DNA from 2 places in the Mesorhizobium sp. M0678 genome. Region 1 is predicted to be linked to the other one. Evidence: predicted binding sites of a transcription regulator. Region 1 holds the regulator's gene; the other holds the start of a gene.

Region 1 (3,547 bases):
GACGGTTCTGGGCTTGAGCATCCTCGCCCGCAGCCTTACCGGACGCAGAGAGGACAGATGACACAGATGTTGTCCCCAGACATGACGATGGCCGAAACGGTCGCCGAGAAGACGAAGATCGAGGTCAAGAATCTCAACTTCTACTACGGCCAGAGCAAGGCGCTGAAGGACATCAGCCTGTCGCTGCCTGAGCGCAGTGTCACGGCCTTCATCGGCCCTTCGGGCTGCGGGAAATCGACGCTGCTGCGTGTGTTCAACCGCATCTATGAGCTCTACCCAAAACAGATGGCCGAGGGCCAGGTGCTGCTCGACGGCAAGAACATTCTCGACCGGTCGCAGGATCTCAACCTCCTCAGGACCAAGATCGGCATGGTGTTCCAGAAGCCGACGCCGTTCCCGATGTCGATCTACGAGAACATCGCCTTCGGCGTCAGGCTCTACGAGAACCTCGGCAAGTCCGAGATGGACGGCCGCGTCGAACAGGCGTTGAAGCGCGCCGCGCTGTGGAGCGAGGTCAAGGACAAGCTCAACGCCAGCGGCTTGAGCCTATCTGGCGGCCAGCAGCAGCGGCTCTGTATCGCCCGCACCGTGGCCGTGAAGCCGGAAGTCATTCTGCTCGACGAACCGGCTTCGGCCCTCGACCCGCTGTCGACTGCCAAGATCGAGGAACTGATCGACGAATTGCAAGCCGACTACACGATCGTCATCGTCACCCACAACATGCAGCAGGCGGCGCGCGTGTCGCGCCAGACCGCCTTCATGTATCTGGGTGAACTGGTCGAGTTCGACCGGACCGAGAAGATCTTCACGTCGCCCCGCGAGAAGCGCACGCAGGACTACATCACTGGCCGCTTCGGCTGAGCCGTTCCGATCATGCATATGAGGACAGGACCATGGGCGAACACACAGTCGCTTCTTTCGACGAGGATCTCGAGCAGATCAGCAAGCTGATCCGCGACATGGCCGACCTCGCCGGTTCGATGGTCGGCGGGGCGACCAAGGCCCTGTTGAATTCCGACAACGTGCTGGCGCAACGCGTCGTTTCCGACGACGCCATCATGGATGCGCGTCAACGCGAACTGGACGACCGCGCCATAACCCTGATCGCCAAACGCCAGCCGATGGCCCACGATCTTCGCCATGTGGTCGGAGCGATCCGCATGGCGGGCGACCTCGAACGCATCGGCGATCTTGCCAAGAATATCGCCAAGCGCGTGAGTGCGGTCGGCCTCAGCGCCACGCCGCGGGACCTGTCGCATTCCATCGACGCGATGGCGCAGCTGGTTCTCATCCAGGTGCAGGGTGTCATCGAGGAATATGCTGCAGGCGATGCGGCCGCGTTGGCCAAGCTGCGTGCCGCCGACGAGCGCATCGACGTCAAATACACGTCCGTGTTCCGCGAGCTCTTGACCTACATGATGGAAGATCCGCGCAACATCACCGCTTGCACGCACCTGCTGTTCTGCGCCAAGAATCTGGAGCGGATCGGCGACCATGTCACCAACATCGCCGAAAATGCGTATTATGTGCTGACCGGCGAGCAATTGCCGGTCAATCGTCCGAAGCAGGACGAAACGACAATGTCCGCACCGGTGACATGATGGGGGTGCCCAGCCGATGATCGCACCACGCATAATGGTGGTGGAGGACGAGGAGCCGTTGGGTGTGCTGCTCCGCTACAATCTCGAATCCGAAGGCTACCAGGTCGAGGTGGTGACACGCGGCGACGAAGCCGAGATCCGTTTGCAGGAGAATGTGCCCGACCTTTTGGTGCTCGACTGGATGATACCAGCGGTTTCCGGCATCGAGCTCTGTCGTCGGTTGCGGGTGCGCCCCGAAACCGAGCGGCTGCCGATCATCATGCTGACCGCGCGCGGCGAGGAGAGCGACCGGGTGCGCGGTCTTTCGACCGGCGCCGACGACTATCTGGTCAAACCGTTTTCGACACCGGAATTCATGGCCAGGGTCAAGGCGCTGCTGCGGCGCGCCAAGCCGGAAGTGCTGTCCAGCGTGCTGAAGGTAGGCGACATCGTGCTCGATCGCGAATCGCACAGGGTCTATCGCAAGAAGAGCGAAATCAGGCTCGGGCCGACCGAATTCCGGCTGCTCGAGTTCATGATGCGGCATCCGGGCCGTGTCTTCTCGCGCAGCCAGTTACTCGATAATGTCTGGGGCGAGACAATCTACATCGACGAACGCACCGTCGACGTGCATGTCGGGCGGCTGCGCAAAGCCGTCAACAACGGCCGGATGCCGGATGTCATCCGCACCATCCGCGGTGCCGGCTATGCGATCAGGGAAGATTGACCCGCCTGGTCAGGCTACGTTCTTTCTGACGCTGGGCCTCATTTGCGCGCCCGGCGCGAAAATCTCCTGGTCGACGAAGCTTAACGCCCGCATCGCGCAGCCTTCGCGGATCAGCGGCAATTCGTTCGGCTCTGTATCGAAGGAGATCGAGCCTGAATGCTGGCCGCCGGCGGTCTGGGCGATTGCCTTCCGCATGGCCGGCTCGATCAGATCGAAGGCGGCGGCACTGGCGCCGACCATCGCGACCGGTGCCGGATCGATCAGCGCGAACAGCGAGCCGAGACCGAAACCCAGCGCTTCGCCGGCCTTGCGGTAGGCCTCGCGTTCCGGCCCATCTTTCTCGCGCGCCCGGGCCGCCAGTGCTCGCATGTCGGCGTCGCTGACGTCGGCGACCGGCTCGCTGTCTTCGCTCATCTGCCTGGCGTTGCGCCAGATGGCGTAGTTGCCGGCATAGGCCTCGATGCAGCCGCGCCGCCCGCAACGGCAGAGCGCGCCGCCCGGACGATGGATCATGTGGCCAAATTCGCCGCCCGAGGAATGCGTCCCGGTGAACAGTTCGCCCTTCAGCACCAGCCCCATGCCGATGCCATGCGAAAGCAGGATGGCGATGAAGTCGTCGCGATAGCGATCCGGATTGCGCCAGCGCAAAGCCACCGCCATCATGTTGCAGTCGTTCTCCACCGTTGCCGGGATGCCGAATTCGTCCTCCAGCATGTCGGCAAAGGCGATGTCGGTCTGCGGCGTGATCGGCGACCACAGCATGGCGCGTGCAGGGGAGTCGGTAATGCCCTGAATCGCCAGGGCGATGCGGGCGACACTGCGGACGTCAAGGTCTGGATCCTGCAGCCGGCGCCGGACGATGGCCATGCATTCACGGATCAGCTCGTCGCGCGGCATGGTCAGCGTGTCCAGCCGGCGCTGTTCCTCGGCGACCACCTGTCCCGTATAGTCGATAATGGCGGCCGACAGGAAATTCAGCGACAACACCACGGTCAGCACCGCCGCCGCTTCCGGGTTGAGGGCGAGGCCGACCTGCGGACGACCGCGTTTCAACGAAACGGGCTCACTTGCCTTGCTCTCGGCGAGGATGCCTTCCCGTATCAGGTCGGAAGAGATCGCCGATATGGTCGAATGACTGAGGCCGGTGGTAGCTGCGATCTCAGTACGCGATGGCTGGCCGGCCCGGCGCACCGCCGAGATCACCATCGCCCGGTTGCGCCGGCGCAAATCGTCATGGCGG
Region 2 (3,547 bases), on a different contig from region 1:
CAAATAAAGTCACCAAATCTTAAATGTCTTGGTGTGAAGTGGAATTATTAACCAAGGCGGAACCTTTCATGGTCCGGACAGTTCGAATTTCATGATCGAGATAGGCATCAAACTCCGGCCGATTTTGGCATGTACCGCGCTCGCCGTCCTCCTCGCGGCCGGCGCGGCGCAGTCGGCGGCGTCGTTCAAGGAGACGCGGTCTGCTTTGTCGTCCGACAAGCCGTCGGCGGAGCAGCTTTTTGCCGATGCTCCCGATGGCGTCGATCCGGTGGTGACCGGGCCGGTCAGCGCCGCCTTCAAGCAGCGGCAGCAAAATGCCGGATGCGACAGCGCCGTCTGGCCCAACATTCCCGTCGTCTGCTATCCCGATTGATATACGTCCTACCCTCGGGCTGGCCCGAGGGTAGTGGCGCCGTCGCTCACGCCGACCGCACCGGATCGAGCGTGACCTTGTAGAGTTCGCTGTCGTCGCGATCCATCAGCCGCACCGTCAACTGCTCGGTGGCGCCATCGATTTCGACGAGCCCGAAGAACTGCAGGCCGGCCGAAGGCGCCAGGTTTTGACCCTGTTCGGCAGTTGGTGCCTTTATGAACTTCAGCTCCGGGCCGAATGTCATATCGAAACCATTAGGCCCGAACGTGCCGGAATGGATCGGACCCGAAACGAATTCCCAAAACGGATTGAAGTCCTGGAACTGCGCCTTGTCCGGATTGTAGTAATGCGCGGCTGTGTAATGCACGTCTGCGGTGAGCCAGACAGTGTTGCTGATACCCGCATTCTTTATATAGCGAAGAAGGTCGGCAATTTCCAGCTCACGCCCTTTGGCCGGGCCATTGTCGCCATTGCTGACCGCCTCGGCCCCTACCTTCTTGGTGCCGTCGTTCCAGACGACGAGGCCGAGCGGCATGTCGGCGGCGATGATTTTCCAGGTTGCGTTGGAATTCGCCAGTTCACGCTTCAGCCACTTGATCTGCTGTTCACCGAGGATGCGCGATTGCGGCGTCATCGTCTCCTGCATATCCGGACCGTTGGGGCCGCGGTAGGAACGCATGTCGAGGAAGAACACGTCGAGCAGCGGACCATAGGCGATCTTGCGGTAGACGCGGCCCGGCTCCGACGGCTCGTAACGGATCGTCGTCATTTCGTGGAAGGCGCGCGCCGCACGTGCCGCCAGCACATGGATGGATTTTTCAGTGTAGCGATCGTCGGCGCTCAGGTCCTTCGATTCCGACCAGTTGTTCAGCACCTCGTGGTCATCCCACTGATAGAAGGTCGGACAGATGGCGCTGAGCGCCAGCAAATGCCTGTCCATCATGTTGTATTTCCACTGCGCCCGGTATTCGTCCAGCGTCTCGGCAACCCTGCGCTTCTCGTCGATCAGCACTTTGTTTTTCCACTTGCCGCCGTTGGGCAGGTCGACCTCGTCCTTCATCGCACCATCGGCATAGATCGTATCGCCCGAATGCAGGAAGAAGTCGGGCGTGTGCTTGGCAATGGTGGCGTAGGTCTTCATGCCGGTCTCGTCGATGCCCCAGCCTTGGCCGGCGGTGTCGCCCGACCAGGCAAAGCGAATGTCGCGCTTCGAGGCAGGTGCCGTGCGGAAGCGGCCGACGACCGGCTCGGAAACGGCGTTGATGTCGGCAAGATCGGCCGCGACCATGCGGTAGAAGATGTCCTGGTCGGAGGCGAGATCGGTAAGCAGCCGCTTCACCGTATAATCGCTGGCCGGCGAGGTATCGAGCGGCGCCAGGCGGACGGCATTGGTGAAGCTTTCGGTCGGCGACACCTCGAACATGACGCGCGACGGCCGGTCGGTGCGTGTCCAGACCATGCCGCTGGTGGCGTCGACGTCGCCGGACTGGATGCCATGGGTGAAAGCCGGGCGCTGATTGGCGCGCGAGTAATAGGGAAGGGCGAGGCCCGAGGCGCCGACCAGGCCAACGGCGCTGGCCGACGTGACGAAAGCGCGTCGCGTCATCGAAATCTTGTTCATGGCTGTCTCCTGGATGGCATTGAACGTCGCCGCCAAGCTCCAGCTTCAATGTTTCAGGCACATTTCGAAACGATGAAGGTTTGATAACAGTGAACAGGCTGGCGAATCTCCCTCCTTGAGGGGGAGATGTCGCCGAAGGCGACAGAAGGGGGTCGTCTCGCATGGAGCACCGACCTCTTGCATCGGCGATAAGGGGCCGAGCCCAGTCGGACCGACCCCCTCTGGCCGCGTCGCGGCCATCTCCCCCTCAAGGGGGGAGATTAGCACGGCCGATTGCGCCCTACGCCGCCTGCGGTTCCGGATCAAACGCCGGGCGGCTGGTGTTGATCAGCAGCGAGATGCAGGCGGCGGCTATTGCCGTCATGCCGGCGATCAGGAAGGCAAGCTGATAGTTGCCCTGAAGCTCACGCATGGTGCCACCGAAGGCAGCGGCGGTTGCCGCACCCACCTGATGGCCGGCGACGATCCAGCCGAAGACGATCGGCCCGCTGCGGTCGCCGAACGCCTCGTTGGAAAGCCTGAGCGTCGGCGGCACCGTCGCGATCCAGTCCAGTCCGTAAAACACGGCGAAGATGATCAGGCTGGTCGCCGAGAAGCCGGAATAGGGCAAATAGATCAGCGACAGGCCGCGAATACCGTAATAGACGCCGAGCAGCTTGCGCGGGTCGAAACGGTCGGTGAGCCAGCCCGACAGCGTTGTGCCGATAAGATCGAAGATGCCCATCATCGAGAGCAGGCCTGCAGCCTGCACTTCGCCGATGCCCATATCGCCGCAAAAGGCGATCAGGTGCGTGCCAACCAACCCGTTGGTGGTGAAGCCGCAAACGAAGAAGGTGGCGAACAGATACCAAAAGACGCGCGTGCCGGCGGCGCGGCGCAGCGTGCTCATCGTATGCGCGAGGAAATTGCCTTGCGCGGCAGGTGGTGACGGGGGCACGTCGTCGAGCTCGGCGCCATAGCGCACCATGCCGATGGAGGCCGGCCGCTCCGGCACCAGCAGCCAGACCAGCGGCAGCAGGCAGGCGGTGGCAACCGAGACCGCGATGACAATCGGCCTCCAGCCGCCCGACTGGGCGAGCGAGGCGAGCAGCGGCAGGAAGACCAGCAGCCCGGTGGCACTGGACGCCGACATCAGTCCCATCACCAGGCCGCGATTGGTCTTGAACCAGCGGTTGACGATGGTCGCGCCGAGCACGGTGGCGACGGCGCCCGAGCTGACGCCGGAAAACACGCCCCAGGTGAGGAGCAGATGCCACGGTTTGGTCATCAACAGGCTGAGCGCGGTCGATCCCGACATCAACAGCAGCGCGGCAAGCAAGGTGCGGCGCAGCCCGATCCGCTCCATCAGCGCCGCGGCAAACGGCCCGGTCAGGCCGTAGAGGAAGATGCCGGTGGCCGCCGCCAGCGACACCACGTCGCGCCGCCAGCCGAAACTGTTCTCCAGCGGCAGCATCATGACTGCCGGCGCCGAACGCAGGCCCGCTGCGATCAGCAGGCAGAGGAAGATGACGGCGACCACGACGAAAGCGTAGCGCTGGCCAAACGGGCGGGAT

The links. The regulator PhoB, encoded in region 1, activates phosphate uptake and scavenging genes when phosphate is short. The targets are predictions, from matches to a motif close to TGTCATNNANCTGTCAT.
Region 2: NKI29_RS13330 (alkaline phosphatase D family protein) is a predicted target of PhoB. The motif match lies at 2,067-2,083, and genes of this name have one in related genera.

What each region holds. Positions count from the first base shown of each region.
Region 1 is NZ_JAMYPT010000010.1:25,811-29,357, forward strand. It holds gene pstA (phosphate ABC transporter permease PstA) at 1-61, shown strand, start outside; gene pstB (phosphate ABC transporter ATP-binding protein PstB) at 58-861, shown strand; gene phoU (phosphate signaling complex protein PhoU) at 894-1,601, shown strand; gene phoB (phosphate regulon transcriptional regulator PhoB) at 1,618-2,307, shown strand; gene NKI29_RS18885 (ROK family protein) at 2,317-3,547, opposite strand, start outside.
Region 2 is NZ_JAMYPT010000006.1:89,791-93,337, reverse strand. It holds gene NKI29_RS13335 (hypothetical protein) at 92-373, shown strand; gene NKI29_RS13330 (alkaline phosphatase D family protein) at 420-1,994, opposite strand; gene NKI29_RS13325 (MFS transporter) at 2,275-3,547, opposite strand, start outside.